Regions from separate parts of the Streptomyces sp. NPDC021115 genome, predicted to be linked through region 1. Evidence: riboswitches for the same ligand, from Rfam matches in the RefSeq annotation. Region 1 holds a riboswitch; each other region holds the start of a gene.

Region 1 (7,402 bases):
TGGGTCGTGCGCGGTGGGTCGTGCGCGGTGGGTCGACTTTCGATCATCGGCGAAAGGAGCCGCACCGCGCCAGAGCGCGACGCGGCTCCCCGGAGCGGGCGGCTCAGACCGACGGGGCCATGGGCGGCACGTCCGTGGCGCCCGCCCTGAGGTGCGCGGCGCCCGAGCGCACCGCCCACGCGAACACGCCGAGCGCGAGCGCGCCCACCGCGACCGTGTCGTACGGCGCCCGCAACTGGCCGGAACCGCCGAACGAGCCGAGCCACGACAGCAGGGTCAGCGCGGCGAGGTGGAAGACCAGCCAGGCGCCGTGCCGCAGCTCGCCGAGGGCGGGCAGGCCGCCGGTGGTGCGCCGCTGGAGCAGGAACAGCGGAACCCCGGCCAGGACGAGGGGCAGGGCGAGCCGCAGATCGTCCCAGCCGGACCAGAACACGAACTCGCTGGCCACCACGAAGCTGAGGGGCGCGATCCAGCGCACCCCCGGCACCTGCCCGTCCGCCCGGGGCACTCCCCGCTCCCGGTCGTGTGCCCGGAACACCGCGACGGCCACCGCCGAGGCCGCGTAGATGAGCAGATACATGTCCCCCATCACGCTCACGATGTCCTGCCAGCCGCCGAACGGCAGCATGAAGACGACGATGACCGCGAGGTTGAGCAGCAGCGCCCGGTGTGCCATGCCGGACGCGGGGTCGATGCGCATGAAGAAGCGCGGCAGCAGGCCGTTCTTGGCCAGGGCGTAGGTGTGCCGGGCGTCGATCGCCACCCCGACGTAGGCGGAACCGCCCGGGGAGATCACGGCGTCCGCGTACAGCAGCGTGGCCAGCCAGTGCAGATTGAGGATGAGGGCGAGCTGGCCGAACGGCGACTCGAAGTTGACCCCCTGCCAGCCGTGGCCCAGCACCGAGTCCGGGACGGTGTACAGGAACGCCAGCTGGAGCCCGAGGTAGACCAGCACGGCCAGGCCGATCCCGGTGAGCACCGCGGCCGGTACCGAACGGCGTGGATTGCGGGCCTCGCCGGAGAAGTCCAGCGGGGCCTGGAAGCCGTTGACGGAGTACACGATGCCACCCCCCGCGAGGGCGGTGAGGCAGGCCGCGTAGCCGTACGGCGCGAAACCGCCGTGTTCGGTGAGGCGCCCCGAGTGGGTGCCCGACAGGAACAGCGCGACGATCGTGAGCACTGGGACGACGACCTTGAACACCGACACCAGGTTGTTGAGCCGGGCGAATATCCGCACGGCGAACCAGTTCAGCGCGGTGAGCACGACGCTCAAGCCCACCGCCACGCCGAGGCCGGGGAGGGTGAGGTGGCCGCCGTCGTAGATCCCCGGCAGATAGTGCGCGGCGTACTGCATGATCGCGCTGATCTCGGCGGCCGTGCCGCCGACGGACAGCACGACGGACCAGCCGACCATCGTGCCGACCAGCCGCCCGCTCGCGTACAGCGGCCACCGCACGGTGCCGCCGCCCTCCGGGCGGGTGGCGCCCAGCTCCACCATGACCAGGGCGATCAGGGCGCACAGCGCGCCCGCCGCGATCCAGGACAGCAACGCGGCGGGCCCGGCGGTCTGGGCGGCGTACAGGGCCGCGAACAGCCAGCCGGAGCCGAGGATGTTGGAGAACCCGATGGCGGTCAGGCCCCAGAAGCCGAGGTCCTTGTGGAGTCTGCGCTCCTCGGCGAGCACCGCCGGGGCGGCGATGGACTCCGCTGGCTGGTTCTGCGGCACGTGGCACGTCTCCTCGGGTGGTGCGGGATCATACGAGAGCCCAGGGTGCCACGCGCCCCGCCGGTCCCGGTGCCCGCGTCGTCAGCGGGCCGTGCGACGCCCGAGCCTGAGCGGGACGTAGATGAGGAGCGCCGCGAGGAAGGCGGCGTAGTACGCGAGGTCGGCGCCGTGCAGCGCGGCCGCCACCGGGCCCGTGTACAGGCCGGTGTCCATGAAGGGCACGGCGGCGGCGAAGGCGGCGCCGAACGCCAGGAGCGCGGGCCACCACGGCTGCGGGCGGGCGCGCTCGGCGGCCAGGTCGACCGGCGCGCCGCCCCGGGCGCGGGCGCGGGCGAACCAGTCGACGGCCACGACCGCGACGAAGCCGGGAATCCAGTAGCCGACGAACAGCAGCACGTTCTGGAATCGGGCGGTGGTGTCGGCGGCGTGCATCCACAGCACCAGCGGGAAGCCGAGCGCGGCGGCGAGGGCCGCGGCCAGCGGGCGGGGGATGCGGACACCGGCGGTCTGGAGGGCCAGGGAGCCGCTGTAGTCGTTCATGGCGTTGCTGCACAGCGCGGCGAGCGCCACGGCCAGCAGCCCGAACGCGCCGAGCGCCCCGCCGCCGAGCGCCGTCTCGACACCGCGGGCTGTCTGGTCGGTGAAGACGGAGGCGCCCCACAGCCCCAGCGTCTGGACGGCCACGAAGGACACGGTGACACCGAGCAGGGTGCACCAGAACATGCGGGTCCGGGAGGTGTCGCGGGGCAGATAGCGGCTGAAGTCGCTGGCGTACGGCGCCCACGACAGCGCCAGGCTCAGCGCGATCGTGCTGGTCAGGACGAAGGCGCCGACGCGGTCCGCGCCATGGGCCGACCCGGTGGCGGCGGGGTGGACACCGTCGAGCAGCTTGACGGCGAGGGCGGCGAAGGCGGCGGCGAGGACGAAGGTCATCAGCTTCTGCATCCGGTGGATGGCCTCGTAGCCCAGCACCCCGAGCACCCCCTGGGCGGCCATCATGATCAGCACGCCCAGCCAGAACGGCAGCCCGCACAGCCGGGCCAGCGCGTCACCGCCGAACAGCCCGATGAGCGCGTCCCAGGCCACCGACGACAGCCACTGGAGGACGCCGGGCACGCCGACGGCCCGGCCGAACGCGAGCCGCGCCAGCGGCAGCTGCCCGGCCCCGGTCCGGCTGCCCCAGGTGCCCAGATACGCGGTGGGTACGGCACCGATGAGGGTGCCCAGGACGACGGCGGCCAGCGCGGTGGCGAAGTCCAGGCCGAGGCCGATGCCGACGGTTCCGGTGAACACGCCGGTCATGGTCAGGTTCGGGGCGAACCACACGGTGAACAGGCGCCCCGGGCCGCCGTAGCGGTGACTTTCCGGGACCGGCGCGATACCGCGCGCCTCGACGCGCAGATCGCCGGGCGCGGAGGGCATCCGCCCGTCGAAGACGGATTCCGCGCCGAGGGGCGCCGGATCAGTGGCAGCATGCGGCCGTGGCATCGATGACATCCCTCCGCCAGTGCTAACTGGTTCAGGTTCGACGGGTGTGATCTCAGCCCCCGCGTGGGGGCACCCCGTGTCCGGTGGAGCGCCCCCAGGCTAACCCCTCATGCCGGGGGCCCGGTCCCGGGGGCCGGTCCCGGCCGCTGCCGGGAGCGCGTCCAGGAACAGCGCACCGGCCAGCAGTGCGGCGCTCCCACGTGGTGCGATGCCCGTCTCGCGCAGTTCGGCGTCGAGGGTGGCGAGGGCGGCGGCGCCCCGGTCCGTCGCGGTGCCGCCCGCCTCCAGCACACCGCGCGCCCCGTCCTGCACCCGCCGGAGGGCGGGCGGCCCGGCCTGGTACAGCGGCCCGGTGTCCTGGAGGGTGCTCATCACGGTGAGCAGCGCGTCGAGGCGGGCCTGGGTCTCGGTGGCGCCCGCGGCCCGGGCTGTGGCCAGGGTGTCCAGGGCGCGGCGTACGTGCGGGAAGGCGGCCCGCGCCTCGCCGCGCGCGCCCGCCGCGCCGTAGGTGGCGGACACCTGCGAGCCCGCCGATGGCCTGCGCGGGGCACGGCGGTCGGCGTGGGCCGCGAGCTCGCGGGCGGTGGCGGTCAGTTCCCGGGGCGTGGCGCCGGGTGTCAGGGCGGCGGCCGCCACCAGCAGCCCCAGCACCCACAGCGCCCCGTGGTGCACACCGCCGGTGGCCGGGCCGCCACCGGCCCGCGCCATGGTCCACTCGGCGCAGCGGCCGATGGCGCCCAGCTCCTCGCGGAGCGCCCGGGTCGGCTCGCCGGGGCGCCGCGCGGCGGCGGCCATGGCCGCGAACCCGGGCGCCAGCGACTTGGCCGACCAGCGCAGCGCGAGCAGATCGGTGCCGGTGGCGCGGGCCTGGAGGTCACGGGTGTCCGCGAGGCCCGGTTTGGGGGTCAGCTCCGCCTGGGAGATCAGGGCTCGTACGGCGGTCTGCGCCAGTGCGTCGTCCGTGGAGCGCGTCGTGGGCATGCCCGGAGGCTAGGCGGCGGACCTTTCCCGGGCCTGGGTCCTTCCTGTGATCCCGCTGTGGGGCCCGGTGCCACGCCCTTAAGCGCGACGCCCTCAGTGCGACTCCCTGGCCACGTACGATCCGCGGGTGCCGGAGAGGAAATCGAGCCCCGCGCCGCGGTCGGCCTGTTCGACGTGGTCACGGTAGATCTGCTCCCATCCGCTGGTGGCCGGTGGCGCGGCGGCGGTCACCGGTTGCCGTGCGGCGAGTTCGTCGTCCGGTACGTCCAGCCTCAACAGCCGCCGCTCGACGTCCAGTTCTATCCAGTCGCCGGTCCGTACCAGGCCCAGCGGGCCGCCCGCCGCCGACTCGGGGGCGATGTGCAGGACGACGGTGCCGAAGGCGGTGCCGCTCATCCGCGCGTCGCTGATCCGCACCATGTCCCGCACCCCGGAGCGCAGCACCGCGGGCGGCAGCGGCATGTTCCCCACCTCGGGCATGCCGGGGTAGCCGCGCGGCCCGCAGCCGCGCAGGACCAGCACATCGGACGCGTCGACCTCCAGCTCCGGGTCGTCGATGCGGGTCCGGAAGTCCTCGATCCCGTCGAACACCACGGCGCGGCCCCGGTGGCGCAGCAGCTCCGGCGTGGCGGCGGCGGGCTTGATGACGGCCCCGTCGGGACAGAGGTTGCCGCGGAGCACGGCGAGCCCGGCGTCGTGGGCGATCGGGTCCCGCGCGTCGCGTATGACGGTGAGGTCGGCGCTGGAGCGGCCGGACAGCTCCTCGGTCAGCGGGCGGCCGGTGATGGTGACGGCCGGTTCGAGGTGGTCCCTGATCTGCCCGAGGACGGCGTCCAGTCCACCGGCGCGGTGGAAGTCCTCCATGAGGTGGGCACCGGCGGGCTGCACATCGGCGAGCAGGGGGATGCCACGGCCCGCGCGGTCGATGTCGTCCAGCCCGAAGTCCGCCCCGACCCGGCGGGCGAGGGCGAGGAGATGGACGACCGCGTTGGTGGAGCCGCCGATGGCGGCCACCGCGCGCACCGCGTTGCGCAGCGCCTCCGCCGTCAGGATCGCGCTGGGCCGCAGGTCCTCGCGCACCATGGCGACGATGCGGTTGCCCGCCGCGTGGGACAGCTCCAGCAGCCTGCTGTCGGGGGCCGGGAGCCCCGCGTTGCCGGGCAGGGCCATGCCCAGTGCCTCGGCGGCACAGGCCATGGTGGAGGCCGTGCCCATGGTGTTGCAGTGCCCCCGGCTGCGGATCATCGCCGATTCGGCCCGGCGCAGCTCGGAGCGGGCCATCCGGCCCGCCCGTACCTCCTCGCTCAGCTCCCACACCCCGGTGCCGCAGCCCAGCGGACGCCCCTGCCACGAGCCGTTGAGCATGGGGCCGCCGGTGACCATCAGGGTGGGCAGATCGACCGACGCGGCCCCCAGCAGCAGGGACGGTACGGTCTTGTCGCAGCCGCCGAGCAGGATCACACCGTCGACGGGGTTGGCCCGGATCAGTTCCTCGGTCACCATCGCGGCGAGGTCGCGGAAGAACATCGCGGTGGGGCGCAGCAGGGTCTCCCCGAGCGAGGGCACCGGGAGCTCCAGCGGCACCCCGCCGGACTCCCATACGCCCCGTTTCACATGGTCGGCGATCTCGCGGAAGTGGCTGTTGCAGGGTGTGAGTTCGGACCAGGTGTTGCAGATGACGATCTGGGGGCGTCCGTCGAAGGCGTGGTCGGGGAGGCCGCGCCGCATCCAGGCACGGTGGATGAACGCGTCGCGGGACTCACCCTCGTACCACTGCCGCGACCGGTGCGTGCCACTCATACGAACCTTCCGATCTCTCGACGATCCGTGCGGGGGAACGCTGCCCACTACCGGTGTGTTTCAGGCCCCGGGCGCACGTCAGGACCGTCGGTGCGCGTCCCTGAGATAGTGCGGCACGGCGGCCACGCGCCGGTCGGTGCGGTCGGTGGGGGCCAGTCCGAGCTTGGCGAAGATGCTGCGGATGTGCTTGTGCACGGCGCCTTCGGTGACGACGAGCCGTTCGGCGACGGCGGTGTTGCCGAGCCCTTCGGCCATCAGTGCCAGTCCGTGGTCCCGCTGGTGCTGCTGTCCGCCGGTTTCCTGCACCGCCCGTGGCCCGCGGGGCCGCCGTGGCTGGCGCCGGTGGTGGCGGTCGTGGTGGCGGGCATCGCGTTCCTCACCGTCGAGCTGCCCACCCGTCGGGCGCTGCGCACCCCGCCCGCGTACGCGCTCGCCCGCGCCTGACGACGGGGCCGGGGCCGGGGCTACCGTCACTCGCTCTGGCAGATCCCGTTCTCCCAGGCCCAGGCGGCGATTTCGACACGGTTGCGGGCGGCGAGCTTGCGCTGCACGTTGCCGAGGTGGGTCTTGACGGTGGACAGGGTGACGAAGAGGTCGGCGGCCACTTCCTCGTTGGTGCGGCCGCGGGCCACCCGGCGTACGACGTCCAGTTCGCGCTGGGTCAGCGGCTCGGTCAGCGCGTCCGAACGCCCGCCCCCTCCAGCGTGCCGGGCCTCGGAGGGGGCGGGGGCGCGGCGGTGGGGTGCCATCTGTGCGAGGAGGCGGACGGTCACCGAGGGCGAGATCATCGAGTTGCCCGCCGCGGCGGCCCGCACCGCCTCGGTGAGCAGTCCAGGGGCGCCGTCCTTGAGGAGAAAGCCGCACGCGCCGTTGCGCAGCGCGCGGTAGACGTATTCGTCGAGGTCGAAGGTGGTGGCGATGAGGACGTTCAGCGGGTCGGGGACATCGGGCCCGGCGAGCAGCCGGGTGGCCTCCAGTCCGTCCAGCCGGGGCATGCGGATGTCCAGCAGGCAGACGTCGGGGCGCAGTTCGCGGGCCTGGTCGACCGCCTCGGTGCCGTCGGCCGCCTGGGCGACGACCCGCATGTCGGGCTGGGAGTCGATGATCATGCGGAACGCGGCACGGACCATCTCCTGGTCGTCGGCGAGAAGCACCCGGATCGTCATACCCGCCATGATCGCAGGCGCCCCGGCTCCCGTCCGGTGGAACCCTAGGCGTCGTTCAGCGGGAGGACGGCGAGGACGTGCCAGCCGCCGCCGCCCGGTCCCGCGGTGAGTCGGCCACCGGCCCGCTCGATCCGCTCGGTGAGGCCGACCAGGCCGTAACCGCCCCCGTTCCACGGGCCGCCCGGCTCCGCGCGGGCGGCCGGTGCGGCGCAGCGGCCGTCGTCGGACACCGACACCTCCA
Region 2 (7,402 bases), on a different contig from region 1:
GGGTGGAGAGGCGAATGAAGGCGTTCCGGCTGGACGAGCTGGAGGCGGAGCGGGCCGCGAACGACGGCGCGTATCTGCAATTCCTCCGGGAGCGGAACATGTCGGTCGGGCTGTACGCGCTGAACGCGGGCCAGGCGGACCCGCAGTCGCCGCACGGCCAGGACGAGGTGTACCTGGTGATGAGCGGCCGGGCGTCCATCACGGTGGGCATGGAGACGACCCAGGTGGCGCGGGGCAGCGTGGTCTACGTACCGGCGGGTGTGGCGCACAAGTTCCACCACATCACCGAGGACCTGCGCGTCATGGTGGTGTTCTCTCCCCCGGAAAGCTGACGGGAGCGCTCCGGTCCCCTACGGGTACGGTCAGGGGCGGACGGGGGATGGAAGCCGTCCGTCCGCTTCCTGCCCGCCCTAGCATCGAGGGCAGGGGGACCGGTGTTCATGGACCGGCCCCACCAGCCGGAGAAAGCAGGGATCACACGTGGCCGCGAAGGACATATTCCAGGGCTTGCCGTGGTGGGTGACATGGATCGCGGTGCCGGTTCTCGTCATCGCCGTCTTCGGCGGGCTGATCACGAGCGTGGTGGGCTTCGTCATCGGCCTGCTCTTCAAGGCGCTGCTGCTTGTCGCGCTGATCGGCGGTCTGATCTACGTCGTACGGAAGTTCACCTCCTCGTCGCGCAACGACTGGTGATCCGCGGCGGGTCCCGCGGCGGGTGACCCCGCTGCCCCGCGCGCGGCGGGTACGCCGCGCGAGGGATACCGCGGAGCCAAACATCGGCCCCGCGGCACCACTGTGGTTAGAGTGCGAGTCCGCGACGTTCCCCATCTCGGCGTCTGCCTCGCAACAACACCCCGGGGGTGCCTGTTGACGACAGCGAACATCGACACGGCCGCTGAACCGGCCCTGATCGCCCGCGCACCGGGCCGGCGTCGCCCGGCCCCGTGGGTTCCACCACGGCAACACTGGCCATTTCCGTTCCCTCACATGAGGCAAAGCGACTCCGCCCCGCAATCGAGTCGCTACGCTCCAGAGTCGGCCAAGTCTGAACTACCCGGGGCGGCGAACGATGCGTGACATGCGTGACACAGTCCAGGCGGAAGTGACGATGACCTTTCTGGTCTCGCAGGAACTGTCCTTCCGGATCCCGGTCGAGCTGTCGTACGACAGCGGCGATCCCTACGCGGTCGAGATCACCTTCCACCTGCCCGGCGACGCGCCGGTGAGCTGGGCCTTCGCCCGTGAGCTGCTGCTGGACGGGCTCAGCAAACCCACCGGCGAGGGCGATGTGCGGATCGCACCGGCCTCGCCCGAAGGGCTCTCGGACGTGTTCATCAGGCTTCAGGTGGGGGCCGAGAGGGCCCTGTTCCGGGCCGGGGCGGCGCCGCTGGTGGCCTTCCTGGACCGTACGGACCGGCTCGTCCCGTTCGGCGAGGAGCCCGCGGCCTGCGATCCGGTCGGCGATCTCGACGCGGAACTGGACCGCATCCTGGCCGAGGACCGGTACGCGTAACGCCGGTACGTAACCGCTACGCGTAGTCGGTCAGCGTGCGCGTGTCTTACGGCGCCGTCCGCGGCCCCGGCCGTTACCGCTCGCTCCGCCGCCACTGCCCGCGCCGTCGTCCGGCGTGTGGTCCGCGGAGACCACCAGCACCGCCAGCGCCGTGGTCACCGGCACCGAGGCGACCAGCCCGATGCTGCCCACCAGCGTGCGGACGATCTCCTCCGCGACGATCTCGCTCGTCGCCACCGTTCCCACCCCGCTGTCCGCGATCGAGAAGAGGAGCAGCAGCGGAAGCGAGGCGCCCGCGTACGCCAGCACCAGGGTGTTCACGACGGACGCGATGTGGTCCCGCCCGATGCGCATCGCGGCCGCGTAGAGCTTGCGGCGGCCGCCGCGAGGGTCCGCTTCCCGCAGCTCCCAGACCGCCGAGGTCTGGGTGACCGTCACATCGTCCAGCACGCCCAGCGAACCGATGATCACCCCCGCCAGCAGCAGTCCCTTGATCTCGATGTCGGGATAGAGGCTGTGCACCAGACCCGTCTGGTCGTCGGTGTTGCCGGTCAGCGACGCCCAGCCGATGAACAGCGAGCCGAGCACCCCGATCAGCAGCAGCGAGACCAGGGTGCCGAGCACAGCGACCGACGTCCGGGCGCTCAGCCCATGGCACATGTAGAGCGCGAGCAGCATGATCGCGCTGCCCCCGACGATCGCCACCACCAGCGGATTCGAGCCCTGGAGTATCGCCGGGAGGATGAACAGCGTCAGCACTCCGAAGCTGATGGCCAGCGCCACCAGCGCGAAGATGCCGCGCAGTCGGCCGACGGCCACGACCACGAGCGCGAACACCCCGGCGAGCAGGGCCATCGGGAACGAGCGGTCCACGTCCGAGACCGAGTACTGGAGGTTCTTCGGCGCCTGGGGCGCGTACCTCAGCTTCACCTCCTGCCCGGCGCTGAACTTCCGTGAGGCGTTCGGCTGGACGATCTCGGGGAAGGTGCGGCCCTTGTCCTTGCCCGAGGTGACCTCGATGGTGGCCTTCTCGCAGACGCTCTTGCCGCCGCCGCTCCCGCCGCCCGTGGCGCCGCCGGGGTTCGTGGCGCCGCCCTGCTGACCCGGTTCGGTGGGTGCCTGCGGCTGCGCGTTGACGTCGGCGCAGTCGACCTCCGCCACCTTCACCACCCGCCCGGCGACCGTCTCCTGGTCGAAACCGAGCCCGCTGCGGCCCTGCGCTGTGTGCTCGGAGCCACCCGGCCACAGCGCGACAAGACCGGCCACGACGGCGACGGCGAACGGGATGAGCACCACCGCGATGACCTTGCGCAGCCGCGCGGAGACGGGCGCCGCCGGACCGTGCGCATGGGCATGGCTGTGGCCGTGCGAGTGGGTGTGGCCGGGTGGCCGGCCGGACGCGTGGGGCTGCTCGGGCGGATGGTCCTGCTGTGTCGCGGTCACCGTCGCATCATCGCAAGAGAGCGAGGCCCCCTGTTCAGGTACGCGGGGAAACCGTTAGCGTGGGGGCACCTTTGCAATCGCGGGAGCTCGGAGCACCGGGCTGAGAGGGCGCTGACGCGACAGCTGCGCCGACCGCTGAACCTGTTACCGGGTAATGCCGGCGTAGGGAGTGGGTCTCATGACTCAGCAGGATGCACACATGCGCGAAAACGCTGCCGATTTCGGCTGGCACAAGGGATATGTCACGGGTTCCCGCCCGGACATCCAGGTCCCGGTTCGCCGCGTGCACCTCACCAATGGCCAGGACGTGACGCTGTACGACACGTCCGGTCCGTACACCGACCCCCACATCGACACCGACGTCCGCCGCGGCCTCGCGCCGCTGCGGCAGAACTGGATCGTCGCCCGAGGCGATACCGAGGAGTACACCGGCCGTCCGCTCCGGCCCGAGGACGACGGCCTCAAACACACCGCGCCCCGCGGGGGCCTGCGCAACCTCGACGCGGTCTTCCCCGGACGGCCGCGCCAGCCGCGCCGGGCCCGCGACGGGTCCGCCACCCAGCTCAGCTACGCGCGCCGGGGCGAGGTCACCGCCGAGATGGAGTACGTGGCGCTCCGCGAGAACGTCTCCCCCGAGGTGGTCCGCGAGGAGATCGCGGCGGGCCGGGCCGTGCTGCCCGCCAACGTCAACCACCCGGAAATCGAGCCGATGATCATCGGCAAGCGGTTCCTGGTGAAGGTCAACGCCAACATCGGCAACTCCGCCGTCACCTCGTCCATCGAGGAGGAGGTCGAGAAGATGACCTGGGCGACCCGCTGGGGCGCCGACACGGTCATGGACCTCTCGACCGGCCGCAACATCCACACCACCCGCGAGTGGGTGCTGCGCAACTCCCCCGTACCCATCGGCACGGTGCCGCTCTACCAGGCGCTGGAGAAGGTCGACGGCAAGGCCGAGGAGCTGACCTGGGAGGTCTACAAGGACACCGTCATCGAACAGGCCGAGCAGGGCGTCGACTACATGACGGTCCACGCGGGCGTACGGCTGCCGTACGTCCCCCTGACCGCCCGCCGCAAGACCGGCATCGTCTCCCGCGGCGGCTCGATCATGGCGGCCTGGTGCCTGGCCCACCATCAGGAGTCTTTCCTCTACACCCACTTCGAGGAGCTGTGCGAGATCCTCGCGGCGTACGACGTCACTTACTCGCTGGGTGACGGACTGCGCCCCGGATCCATCGCCGACGCCAACGACGAGGCCCAGTTCGCGGAGCTGCGCACGCTCGGCGAGCTCAACCGCGTCGCCAAGGAGCACGGCGTCCAGACGATGATCGAGGGCCCGGGCCATGTCCCGATGCACAAGATCAAGGAGAACGTCGACCTCCAGCAGGAGATCTGCGAGGAGGCCCCGTTCTACACCCTGGGCCCCCTCACCACCGACATCGCGCCCGCCTACGACCACATCACCTCAGGCATCGGCGCCGCGATGATCGCCTGGTGGGGCACGGCGATGCTCTGCTACGTCACCCCCAAGGAGCACCTGGGGCTGCCGGACCGCGACGACGTGAAGACCGGCGTCATCACCTACAAGATCGCCGCCCACGCCGCCGACCTGGCCAAGGGCCACCCCGACGCCCAGGCCTGGGACGACGCGCTCTCCGACGCGCGCTTCGAGTTCCGCTGGGAGGACCAGTTCAACCTGGCCCTCGACCCGGACACGGCACGCTCGTTCCACGACGAGACGCTCCCGGCGGAACCCGCCAAGACGGCTCACTTCTGCTCCATGTGCGGGCCGAAGTTCTGTTCCATGAAGATCAGCCACGACATCCGCCGCGAGCACGGCGACGCGATGGACGAGGCGGAGGCGGAGGCCGGAATGGCGGAGAAGTCCCGCGAGTTCGCGGCCGCGGGCAACCGGGTCTACCTGCCCATCGCCGACTGACCCGATCGCGGAATCTGGCCGCCGGGCTCCCGGGAACGCTGTTTCCGGGGCCCGGCGGCTTCGCCAGGTGGCGGTCGTCCCGTCCGGCAAAGCAGTATGCGACGCATGGGGACCGACGCGGACGTTCAACGGCGGTGGCGCGATGGACAGGCGCCTGACGGTGACGTGATCGTCTTCGGGGACGGTCGGTTGTCGGTGATGCGGTTCTGGGCGACCGAAGGCTGGTCGCGGGCGGAGGAGGTCCTTCAGGCCACGGAGTGGACCGCCCACCACTGGCTGGACGTCGACTTGGTCCTCGCATCGTGCCGCTATGCCGGATACCGCGCCTTCGGAGGCGAATCCGCGGCCCACGGCAGCATCGGCTGGGTCGCCCTGACCCGGGACGACGGCCGGCGGACCCTGGAGTGGCTCGCGGTGTGCTCCGAGTCGGACCCGTTCGCCGAGGTATCCCTCGACGACACCTGCCTGACCGCGGTCAGCACCAGCCACCACGTGTGGACCTTCCCGCGTGACGCCCCGCAGAAGGTGGAGATCGGTCGGGCCGCCGAACGGAACAGGTGACGGCCTCCTATCTGAGCAGCCATGGACAACTTACGCGCCCTGCGCATCGCCAATCAGCGCTTCGCCCAGCACCTCGACGGGATCGGGGACGACGAGTGGGCGCTCGGCACGCCGTGCAGTGAGTGGACGGTGCGGGAGTTGGTGGGGCATGTGCTGCTGGGGCATGCGCATCTGGTGTCGGCCCTGACGGACGACCAGGTCGCCCCGGGGCCCGGGGACACGTTCGGGGAGTGGGCCGCGCGGGCGGAGTGGGCTGCCGGCTAGTCCGGCTGGTTCTCCGGGCCGCCGTATTCGGGGCTGGTGTAGTCCGGGCTGCTGTAGCGGGGGCGGGCCTTGGGGCCCTCGTCGTCGGTGCTGAAGCCCGGGCGGCTGTAGCCGAGGTGGGGGGTGCGGCCCGCCTCGGAGTGGCCGGGGACGTAGGCCGATGAGGTGTGGGTCGGCGCGGTCCATGGGGTGGGGGCCGACGGATTGGTCAGCGCCTCGCGCAGAAAGGGCAGCACGCCCCGTTCCAGCAGGGCCTGCCGCCATGCCTCTCTGGTGCGGTCCACCTCTTCCAGCTGCTCGGCCAGGGCCTCGCCGCGGATCGCGCTGGAGCCGTTGCGCAGGGCGGTGATGAGGAGGCCGACGGCGGCGAGCAGGATGCCCGCGGCGGTGAGCGCGGCGAAGAACCAGCCCGCGGTGATCATCGGTTGGGAGATGGACGGCGCGGGGTCCAGGACGTGCAGCACATAGCCGACGAGGAGGAAGATGATGGCGGCGGTTCCGGCCAGTACCGGGGCGAGGACGGCGAGCATGGGGACCAGCCCCGCTCCGGAGGCGTCCAGGAGGGCGCCGGTGAAACCGGCGGAGTGCTCGTGGTCGCCGTCGTCCTCCCGCGCCCCGGGGATCGGCAGGGGCGGGGCGGGCTCGCGCAGCTTGGTGCGGGCGAGCACGTAGTCCTGGTACTCGGCGGCCGCGCACGCGGTGATGGCGGCCGAGGCGCTGAGCGCCATGGAGCGCAGCTGCTCGGCGGTGAGCCGCTGTCCTATGCCCTTCAGATCCGGTCGGTGGTCCGCGGTACGCAGCACCTCGTCGAGAACTCGCTCGAACTCCGGGCGGTCCTCGGCGAACAGGTGCGGAGCGCTTTTCATGGTGCATCCCCCGATACTCCGTAGGGCCTTGGTGTCCGGCTTTCGCCGGGCAGTCGGGCCGGAAACGGAGGAGAGCCTGCGACGGATAAACCGATGGTAGAGCCGATCCGGCGCGAGGAGACAGCAAGTTTCGTGATTTGCTCAGCCCCGGTGGGGCCCTCCGTCCGCTTGCGTGCGCGCCCGTATCCCGCTCATGTCGCCCTCAGACGCCGAGCGGGAGTTGGACGACCAGCAGTTTTCCGGCCATGGTGATGCCGCCGTCCATCGCGACCGCGAGATTGTCCGCGTAGACATGCGGGCCCTCGACCGCGGGCGTGCCGTCGTCCTCGCCGTCCTCCGAGCCGACTTCGCCCAGCAGATACGGGATCGGGCTGTGCCCGTGGACGATGCGCTCCCCGCCGTAGGCGCCGAGCAATTCGCGTGCGGCCATCGGTCCGGCGTCCTCGTCGCGGAAGGCGAAGCGCTTGGTGAATTTGCGGAACAAGTCCCAGCACTCGTCCGCGTCACTGCGCTGGAGCGCTTCGGTGACGCTGTCGTTGACGGCCTCGATGGAGTCGCCGTAGTCCAGATAGGCGGTGGTGTCGGAGTGCACGAGCAGATGCCCGTCCTCCTCGGCCATCGCGTCCAGCCGGGACATCCACTGGAGGTGATGGTCCTCCAGCCGCTCCATGTCGGTGCGCTGGCCGCCGTTGAGCAGCCAGGCGGCCTGGAAGGAGGCGGTGCCGGCGCCGGAGTTGACGGGCGTGTCGCCGAACCGCTTGGCGCCGATGAGGAGCAGTTCGTGATTGCCCATCAGCGCCTTGCAGTAGCCGCCCG
Region 3 (7,402 bases), on a different contig from region 1:
CGGGCGGCTGGTCCCATCCGGGCGGCGGGCTGGCCCACGCCGGGATGTCGGGCGCGCTGGTGGCGGGCCTGATCGTCGAGGGCCAGGACTGGCGCGGCTCGCAGTGAGCAGCGCCGGTCCCGGCCCGAGCGGCCTGAGCCGGAGCTTGCCGCGTCAGAAGCGGTACTGCTCGTCGTACCCCTGCTGGAAGCCCTGCTGTTGCTGGTAGGGGTATGGCGGCTGGTCCTGCTGGCCGGGCGGGACGTCGCCCTCGCGCTGCTGCGGGACCCAGGACCCGCCCGGCTCCATCCCGTCGGCGCCCGGGGCGTAACCCTGCGGGGAGCCGTACGAGGCGTCCGCCGCGTAGTGGTCGCCGCCGAAGCCACCGGCGGCGTACGGGTCCTGCTGGTAGCCCGCGTACGGGTCCTGGTACTGCGCCTGGGCGTAGGGCTGCTGCTGGTCGTAGCCCTGCTGGTCGTAGCCACCGGCGTACGGGTCCTGCTGGTAGCCCGCGTACGCCTGGTCCTGGTAGCCGTACTGCGCGGCGTCCGCGTACACGTCCTGGCCCTGGCCATAGCCCACGTCACCGTAGCCCTGCCCCTGGGCCCCAGCACCCTGCATGTCGTGGCCGTCCTGCGCGCCGTACCCGGCGTACGTCTCGTACGGGCTGTACCCGGCGTTCGGGTCCGCGTAGCCACCGGAGGCGGGGGTGAACGGGGACGGCTCCTCGTACACGCCGTACTCGCTGGTGTCGTCCGGCAGCGGCTCCGGCCGGTAGGTCGGCGGCTCGGGCCGCGAGACCGGGATGTCCTCCAGGTCCGAGACCTGGAGGACCGGCTCGGGCTCCGGACCCTCCGGGCCGGGGTCGCGCTCGCGTCCGCCGCGGCCGAGCCCGGGCACCCCGGGGATGCCGTCCAGCGCCCAGCCCTTCTCGAAGCCCTGGCGGAAGGAGAGCGTGACGTAGGTCTGGCCGATCGCGAAGGCGATCGCGCCGATGGCGATCACCACCACCGCGGGGATCAGCACCCCGACCACGACGCCCAGAAAGCCGACGAAGGCCAGCAGCCGCCAGCGCAGCCGCGCCTTGTACTGAAGGAGTACCTCTCCCAACAGCCACAGCGCCACGACGCCGAAAGCGATGTAGAGGACCGTCCAGCCCATGCCCGCCCCTCTCAGTGCGGCTGCCCGTCGGCCGCCGTCATCAGGACCGCTGGTGCAGTCCCAGATTCTTGTAGATTTCCAGCGTCGCCGTGGAGTGGTTGAGCGTAATGAAGTGCAGCCCGGGGATCTCCTCGGCCATCAACCGCGCGCACAGCTCTGTCGCGTAGTCGATCCCGATCGAGCGTACAGCCGCCGCGTCGTCCTTGACCGCCAGGATGCGTTCGGCCAGCTCCGGCGGGAAGGCGGCGTTGCTGAGCTGTGCGAACCGCTCGATCTGCCTGACGTTCGTGACCGGCATGATCTCAGGGATGATCGGCGTCGTACAGCCCGAGGCCGCGACCCGGTCGCGCAGCCGCAGATAGTCCTCCGGATAGAAGAACATCTGAGTGATCGCGAAGTCGGCGCCCGCGCGGCACTTGTCGACGAAGTGACGGATGTCGGTGTCCCAGTCCGTCGAGCGCGGATGCATCTCGGGGAAGGCGGCGACACCGACGCAGAAGTCCCCGGACTCCTTGATCAGGCGGACCAGCTCGGCGGCGTAGGTGATGCCGTCGGGGTGCTTGACCCAGTCGGCCATCGGGTCGCCGGGCGGGTCGCCGCGCAGGGCGAGCATGTTCCGGATCCCGGCACCGGCGTACTGGCCGATGATGTTGCGCAGCTCGGCGAGCGAGTGGTTGACCGCGGTCAGGTGCGCGACGGGGGTCAGGGTGGTGTCGGTCGCGATCTGCTCGGTGGCGCGGACGGTGCCCTCACGGGAGGAGCCGCCCGCGCCGTACGTCACGGAGACGAAGGTCGGTGAGACGGCCTCCAGCCGGCGGATGGCGTTCCACAGCGTGTGCTGCCCCTTGTCCGTTTTGGGGGCGAAGAACTCGAAGGAATACGATTGCTCACCCGACGCGAGCAGGTCACGCACGGTAAGGGCTCGATCAGTCCTGGTGGAAGCGGTACCTAGGGCCATACGGGAAGGTTAGCCAGCCGGGTGGTCGGCGCCCACCCGGCAGCGTGGTTATGGGGGTTTTGCCGGTCTCCTGTCCGCAATGCGGACGGAATCACCGAGCCGGGCTCAACTCCGACACCTACCGGACATCTGCCGCTCGCACACGCTTCGCCAGGGCTTCCGTGGCCGCCGCAGGGTCCGCGGCCTCGGTGATGGCCCGCACCACGACGACCCGCCGTGCTCCCGCCTCCAGCACCTCGTCCAGGTTCGACGCGTCGATGCCGCCGATCGCGAACCAGGGCCGGGCCGGGCGCTGAGCGGCCGCGTGACGGACCAGGGACAGGCCCGGGGCGTGACGGCCCGGCTTGGTGGGGGTGGGCCAGCAGGGGCCGGTGCAGAAGTAGTCCACGCCGGGCTCGGCCAGCGCCGCGTCCACCTCGGCCTCGGCGTGGGTGGAGCGCCCGATCAGCGGGCCGTCGCCGATGATGGCGCGCGCGGCCGGGACCGGCAGGTCGCCCTGGCCCAGGTGGAGCACGTCGGCACCGGCGGCGTGGGCGACGTCCGCCCGGTCGTTCACGGCGAGCAGCTTGCCGTGGCGGCGGCAGGCATCAGCGAAGACGGCGAGGTGGTCCAGCTCCTCGGCGGCCTCCATGCCCTTGTCCCGCAGCTGGACGATGTCCACTCCGGCGCCCAGCACGGCGTCCAGGAACTCCGGCAGGTCGCCCTGGCGCTTGCGCGCGTCGGTGCACAGGTAGAGGCGGGCGTCGGCCAGCTGCTCACGTGCGGTCATGGGTGGGTTTCCCCCCGGGTCGTGCGGCGTGCGGGCCGGGGGTGCCGTCGGGCCCCGGTCCGCACGCCAGGTGGTGGTTCAGGAAACGGCGGGCGGCGTCAGACGGCGAGCGCCTGCGCGCGCCGCTTCACTTCCGTGCCGCGATTCTCGTGCAGCGCCTGCGCCGGGGTGCCCGGCAGGCTCGGGTCGGGGGTGAAGAGCCACTCCAGCATCTCCTCGTCGCTGAAGCCGTCGTCCTTGAGCAGCGTCAAGGTGCCCACGAGGCCCTTGACGACCTTTCCGTCACCGATGAAGTCCTCGGGCACCTGGAGCACCCTGTTCTCGCCACGGCGCACCGCGATCAGCTGGCCCTCCTTGACCAGTTGCCTCACACGAGTCACCTCGACGCCGAGCCGGTCGGCGATGTCGGGGAGAGTGAGCCAGGCGGGGACGAGAGCATCGATCTTTGCGTCAATCTCGGTCACGGAACAAGCCTGCCATCTGGGACTGACAGTGGGTAGCCGGGCGTCCGCCGTGCGGCCGCCGGATCCGGGGCCCGCCGGTCCCGCCGGGCCCCGCGCCCCCACCCGCCGGGGCGTACCGGCGGGTCACAGAACGGCGGACTTCAGCGGCACCGAAGGATCGGTGGCCCGGGTCCGGTCCAGCCGGGCGCCGCGTTCGATCAGCTTGCGGCCCTGGGCCAGATCGCGCGGACGGCCGACCGCCAGCAGGGCGACCAGGGCCCCGTCCCGCAGCCAGCACACCGACCAGGCGGCGCCGTCCGGGTCGCCCCGCCAGACCAGCTCGTCGGCGTCGGAGTGGTGTCCGGCGTACTGCACGAAGCGCCCGAACTGCTCGGACCAGAAGTACGGCACCGGGTCGTAGACCTGGCCGGGGAAGTGCGCGGTCCGGCTGCCGACCACATTGGCGGCGACCGTCCGCGGCCCCTGGAGCGCGTTGTCCCAGTGGTGCACCAGCAGCCGCGTCCCGTAGCGGGCGGACGGGAAGGACGCGCAGTCGCCGACCGCGTACACGTCCGGCGCCGAGGTGCGCAGTCCCTCGTCGGCGGCGACGGACCGGTCCTCGGCGAGCGCGATGCCCGAACCGGCCAGCCAGCCGGTCGCGGGCCGGGCCCCGATGCCGACGACCACCGCACCGGCGCGCAGCCGGGTGCCGTCGCCGAGCTGGAGCCCGTTGGCGTCGAGCGCGGTCACCCGGGCGCCGGTGACCAGGGTGGCGCCGTAGTCCGCGTACCAGCCGGTCATATGGGCGGCGACCTCCGCCGGGAGGGCGCCCGCCAGCGGCCGGTCAGCGGCCTCGACGACCGTCACCGCGCAGCCCGCCTCGCGGGCGGCGGTCGCGAACTCCGCGCCGATCCAGCCCGCCCCGACCACCACGATCTCCTGCTGCCCGGCGAGCACCGGGCGCAGCCGCTCGGCGTCGTCCAGGGTGCGCAGGAGGTGGACGCCCGGTACGTCCTCGCTGCCGGGCAGGGCGATCGGCTCGGCGCCGGTGGCGATCACCAGGACGTCGTAGCGGACCGGCCCGGACCCCGTCTCGACCGTCCGCCCGGCCGTGTCCAGCCCGGTCACGGGCACGCCGAGGCGCAGCCCGATGCCGAGCGCGGCGAAGTCCACGTCGAACGCGGACCCTTCGGCCTTGCCGAGCAGCACGGCCTTGGACAGCGGCGGCCGGTCGTACGGCTGATGGGGCTCGGCCCCCAGCAGCAGGATCTCCCCGGTCCAGCCCTGTTCCCGCAGCGCCACGGCGGTCTGCACGCCCGCCATGCCCGCGCCGACGATCACCACCCGCTGTCCGCCGCCACCCGCCGAGGACGCCATCGTCTTCGTCGTCTCATCGCTCACACGATCACTGTATTGCGGCAGGTGGGGCGGACCGCAGAGCGCACGACGAGATCTCGGGCACAGCCCGAGGGGCCGGACGCCGGGCCGGACGCCGCTTCGTACGGGCGCGCCGCGGGCCCGGCGGCCGACGCCGCCCGGGACGCTCCCTTCCGGGCGATTCGGGGCGCGTACTAGGGTGGCGGGACAGAGCACTCGCGGGAGCCCGGGCGCACCGGGCTGAGAGGGAGGCTGGCGCGGCCTCCGACCGTACGAACCTGATCCGGGTCATGCCGGCGAAGGGAGGGGGCGACCAGCCCATGCACACGCCACCCCACACACCACATCGAACGACCGCCGACGAAGCGCCGTACGACGTCCTCGTCATCGGCGGCGGCATCATCGGCCTCGTCACGGCCTGGCGGGCGGCCCAGCGGGGCCTGCGCACCGCCCTCGCGGACGCCGCGCCCGGCGGCGGGGCCGCCCGGGTCGCGGCCGGGATGCTGGCGGCCGTCACCGAGCTGCACTACGGCGAGCAGACCCTGCTCGGGCTGAATCTGGACTCGGCGCGCCGCTATCCGTCCTTCGTGGCGGAGCTGGAGCAGGCGAGCGGCCATGACCTGGGCTTCCGCACCTGCGGCACGCTCTCCGTCGCGCTCGACGCCGACGACCGCGCCCATCTGCGCGAGCTGCACGCCTTCCAGCAGCGGCTCGGTCTTGACGCCCAGTGGTTGAACGGACGCGAATGCCGGCGCCTGGAGCCGATGCTCGCGCCGGGCGTGCGCGGGGGCCTGCGCGTCGACGGCGACCACCAGATCGACCCGCGACGGCTGGCGGCGGCGCTCCTGACGGCGTGCGAGCGCGCCGGGGTGGTGTTCCACCGCGTCCGCGCGGAGCGGCTGCTGCTGGACCGCGACGGCGGCCGGGCCACCGGGGCCGAGCTGGCCGACGGTGCGCGCACCCGGCTGACCGCCGGGCAGACCGTGCTGGCCGCGGGCAGCCTCAGCGGACGGCTCCCCGGCGTCCCCGAGGACGTCCTGCCGCCCGTACGCCCGGTCAAGGGCCAGGTGCTGCGGCTGTCGGTGCCCGGCCCGTACGCGCCCTTCCTGTCCAGGACCGTGCGCGCCGTGGTGCGCGGCGGGCACGTCTACCTCGTCCCGCGCGAGAACGGCGAGCTGGTCGTCGGCGCGACCACCGAGGAGCTGGGCTGGGACACCACGGTCACCGCGGGCGGGGTGTACGAGCTGCTGCGCGACGCGCACGAGCTGGTGCCCGGCATCACCGAACTGCCGCTCGTCGAGACCCTCGCCGGGCTGCGCCCCGGCTCTCCCGACAACGCCCCGCTGCTCGGCCCGACCGCGCTGCCGGGCCTCCAGCTGGCCACCGGCCACTACCGCAACGGCGTCCTGCTCACCCCGATCACCGGCGATGTCATGGCCGAGGCGCTTCACCGTGGCGAACTCCCGCCCGAGGCACGCCCGTTCTCCCCTCGGCGCTTCGCGCCTCCCACCACAGCGGCAGCCGCAGTACAGGAGCACACCGCATGACCGTCACCGTGAACGGCGAGCCCCGGGAGCTGCCCGACGGCACCACCCTCGACGGGGTCGTCGCGACCCTCACCCAGGCGCCCTCGGGCGTCGCCGCGGCCGTCAACGAGACGGTCGTCCCGCGCGGCCAGTGGCCCGCGACCCCGCTCGGCGACGGCGATCGCGTCGAGGTCCTCACCGCGGTCCAAGGAGGCTGAACCCCATGTCTCACGCCACGTCCCACGCCACGTCGCAGCCCACCACCCTCGACGAGGTCCTCACCGGCGCCGATCCGCTCACCATCGCCGGTACGACCTTCGGCTCCCGCCTGATCATGGGCACCGGCGGCGCGCCCAGCCTCGACATCCTGGAGCGCTCGCTGATCGCCTCCGGCACCGAGCTGACCACGGTCGCGATGCGCCGCCTCGACCCCACGGTGCAGGGTTCGGTGCTGTCCGTGCTGAACCGGCACGGCATCCGCCCGCTGCCCAACACCGCGGGCTGTTTCACCGCCGGGGAGGCCGTGCTGACCGCCCGGCTCGCCCGCGAGGCGCTGGGCACCGACTGGGTGAAGCTGGAGGTCGTCGCCGACGAACGCACCCTCCTCCCCGACCCCATCGAGACGCTGGACGCCGCCGAGACCCTGGTGGACGACGGCTTCACGGTCCTGCCGTACACCAACGACGATCCGGTGCTGGCCCGGAAGCTGGAGGACGTCGGCTGCGCGGCGATCATGCCACTGGGCTCGCCGATCGGCTCCGGCCTCGGCATCCGCAACCCGCACAACTTCCAGCTGATCACCGAGCGCGCCGGGGTCCCGGTGATCCTCGACGCGGGCGCGGGCACGGCGTCCGACGCCGCGCTGGCCATGGAGCTGGGCTGCGCGGCCGTCATGCTGGCCTCGGCCGTGACACGCGCCCAGGAGCCGGTGCTGATGGCGGGTGCCATGCGGCACGCGGTCGCCGCGGGGCGGCTGGCGCACCGGGCGGGCCGTATCCCCCGCCGCCACTTCGCCGAGGCGTCCTCCCCCGCGGAGGGCCTGGCCGCGCTCGACCCGGAGCGGCCCGCGTTCGCGTAACGGGCTGAAACGGACCGGCATACCGTGGGAGGCGGAGGTGGTCGCCGTGACCGTGACCGTGGCCGACCGGATCGAGCGCGAGATCTACGTCCCCGCCCCCGCCGACCGCGT

What was found. Region 1 has a riboswitch for thiamine pyrophosphate ahead of ACH4TL_RS12340 (purine-cytosine permease family protein). Riboswitches for the same ligand answer to the same signal wherever they lie in the genome.
Region 2: another riboswitch for thiamine pyrophosphate. It lies ahead of thiC (phosphomethylpyrimidine synthase ThiC); the one in region 1 lies ahead of ACH4TL_RS12340 (purine-cytosine permease family protein).
Region 3: another riboswitch for thiamine pyrophosphate. It lies ahead of thiO (glycine oxidase ThiO); the one in region 1 lies ahead of ACH4TL_RS12340 (purine-cytosine permease family protein).

The regions. Positions count from the first base shown of each region.
Region 1 is NZ_JBIRQF010000003.1:519,847-527,248, reverse strand. It holds gene ACH4TL_RS12345 (APC family permease) at 104-1,726, opposite strand; gene ACH4TL_RS12340 (purine-cytosine permease family protein) at 1,808-3,223, opposite strand; TPP riboswitch at 3,206-3,301, opposite strand; gene ACH4TL_RS12335 (triphosphoribosyl-dephospho-CoA synthase) at 3,314-4,195, opposite strand; gene ACH4TL_RS12330 (IlvD/Edd family dehydratase) at 4,289-5,995, opposite strand; partial or broken gene ACH4TL_RS12325 (LuxR C-terminal-related transcriptional regulator) at 6,074-6,259, opposite strand; gene ACH4TL_RS12320 (hypothetical protein) at 6,263-6,439, shown strand; gene ACH4TL_RS12315 (response regulator) at 6,466-7,170, opposite strand; gene ACH4TL_RS12310 (sensor histidine kinase) at 7,206-7,402, opposite strand, start outside.
Region 2 is NZ_JBIRQF010000004.1:299,798-307,199, reverse strand. It holds gene ACH4TL_RS15350 (cupin domain-containing protein) at 15-332, shown strand; gene ACH4TL_RS15345 (DUF5326 family protein) at 481-693, shown strand; gene ACH4TL_RS15340 (SsgA family sporulation/cell division regulator) at 1,079-1,513, shown strand; gene ACH4TL_RS15335 (YibE/F family protein) at 1,544-2,956, opposite strand; TPP riboswitch at 3,026-3,142, shown strand; gene thiC (phosphomethylpyrimidine synthase ThiC) at 3,135-4,895, shown strand; gene ACH4TL_RS15325 (hypothetical protein) at 5,001-5,456, shown strand; gene ACH4TL_RS15320 (maleylpyruvate isomerase N-terminal domain-containing protein) at 5,478-5,720, shown strand; gene ACH4TL_RS15315 (hypothetical protein) at 5,717-6,586, opposite strand; gene ACH4TL_RS15310 (metallophosphoesterase) at 6,789-7,402, opposite strand, start outside.
Region 3 is NZ_JBIRQF010000009.1:224,545-231,946, reverse strand. It holds gene ACH4TL_RS27055 (phytoene desaturase family protein) at 1-107, shown strand, start outside; gene ACH4TL_RS27050 (hypothetical protein) at 154-1,140, opposite strand; gene metF (methylenetetrahydrofolate reductase [NAD(P)H]) at 1,181-2,098, opposite strand; gene thiE (thiamine phosphate synthase) at 2,217-2,867, opposite strand; gene ACH4TL_RS27035 (Rv2175c family DNA-binding protein) at 2,966-3,331, opposite strand; gene ACH4TL_RS27030 (NAD(P)/FAD-dependent oxidoreductase) at 3,455-4,687, opposite strand; TPP riboswitch at 4,896-5,009, shown strand; gene thiO (glycine oxidase ThiO) at 5,008-6,234, shown strand; gene thiS (sulfur carrier protein ThiS) at 6,231-6,431, shown strand; gene ACH4TL_RS27015 (thiazole synthase) at 6,548-7,291, shown strand; gene ACH4TL_RS27010 (SRPBCC domain-containing protein) at 7,338-7,402, shown strand, end outside.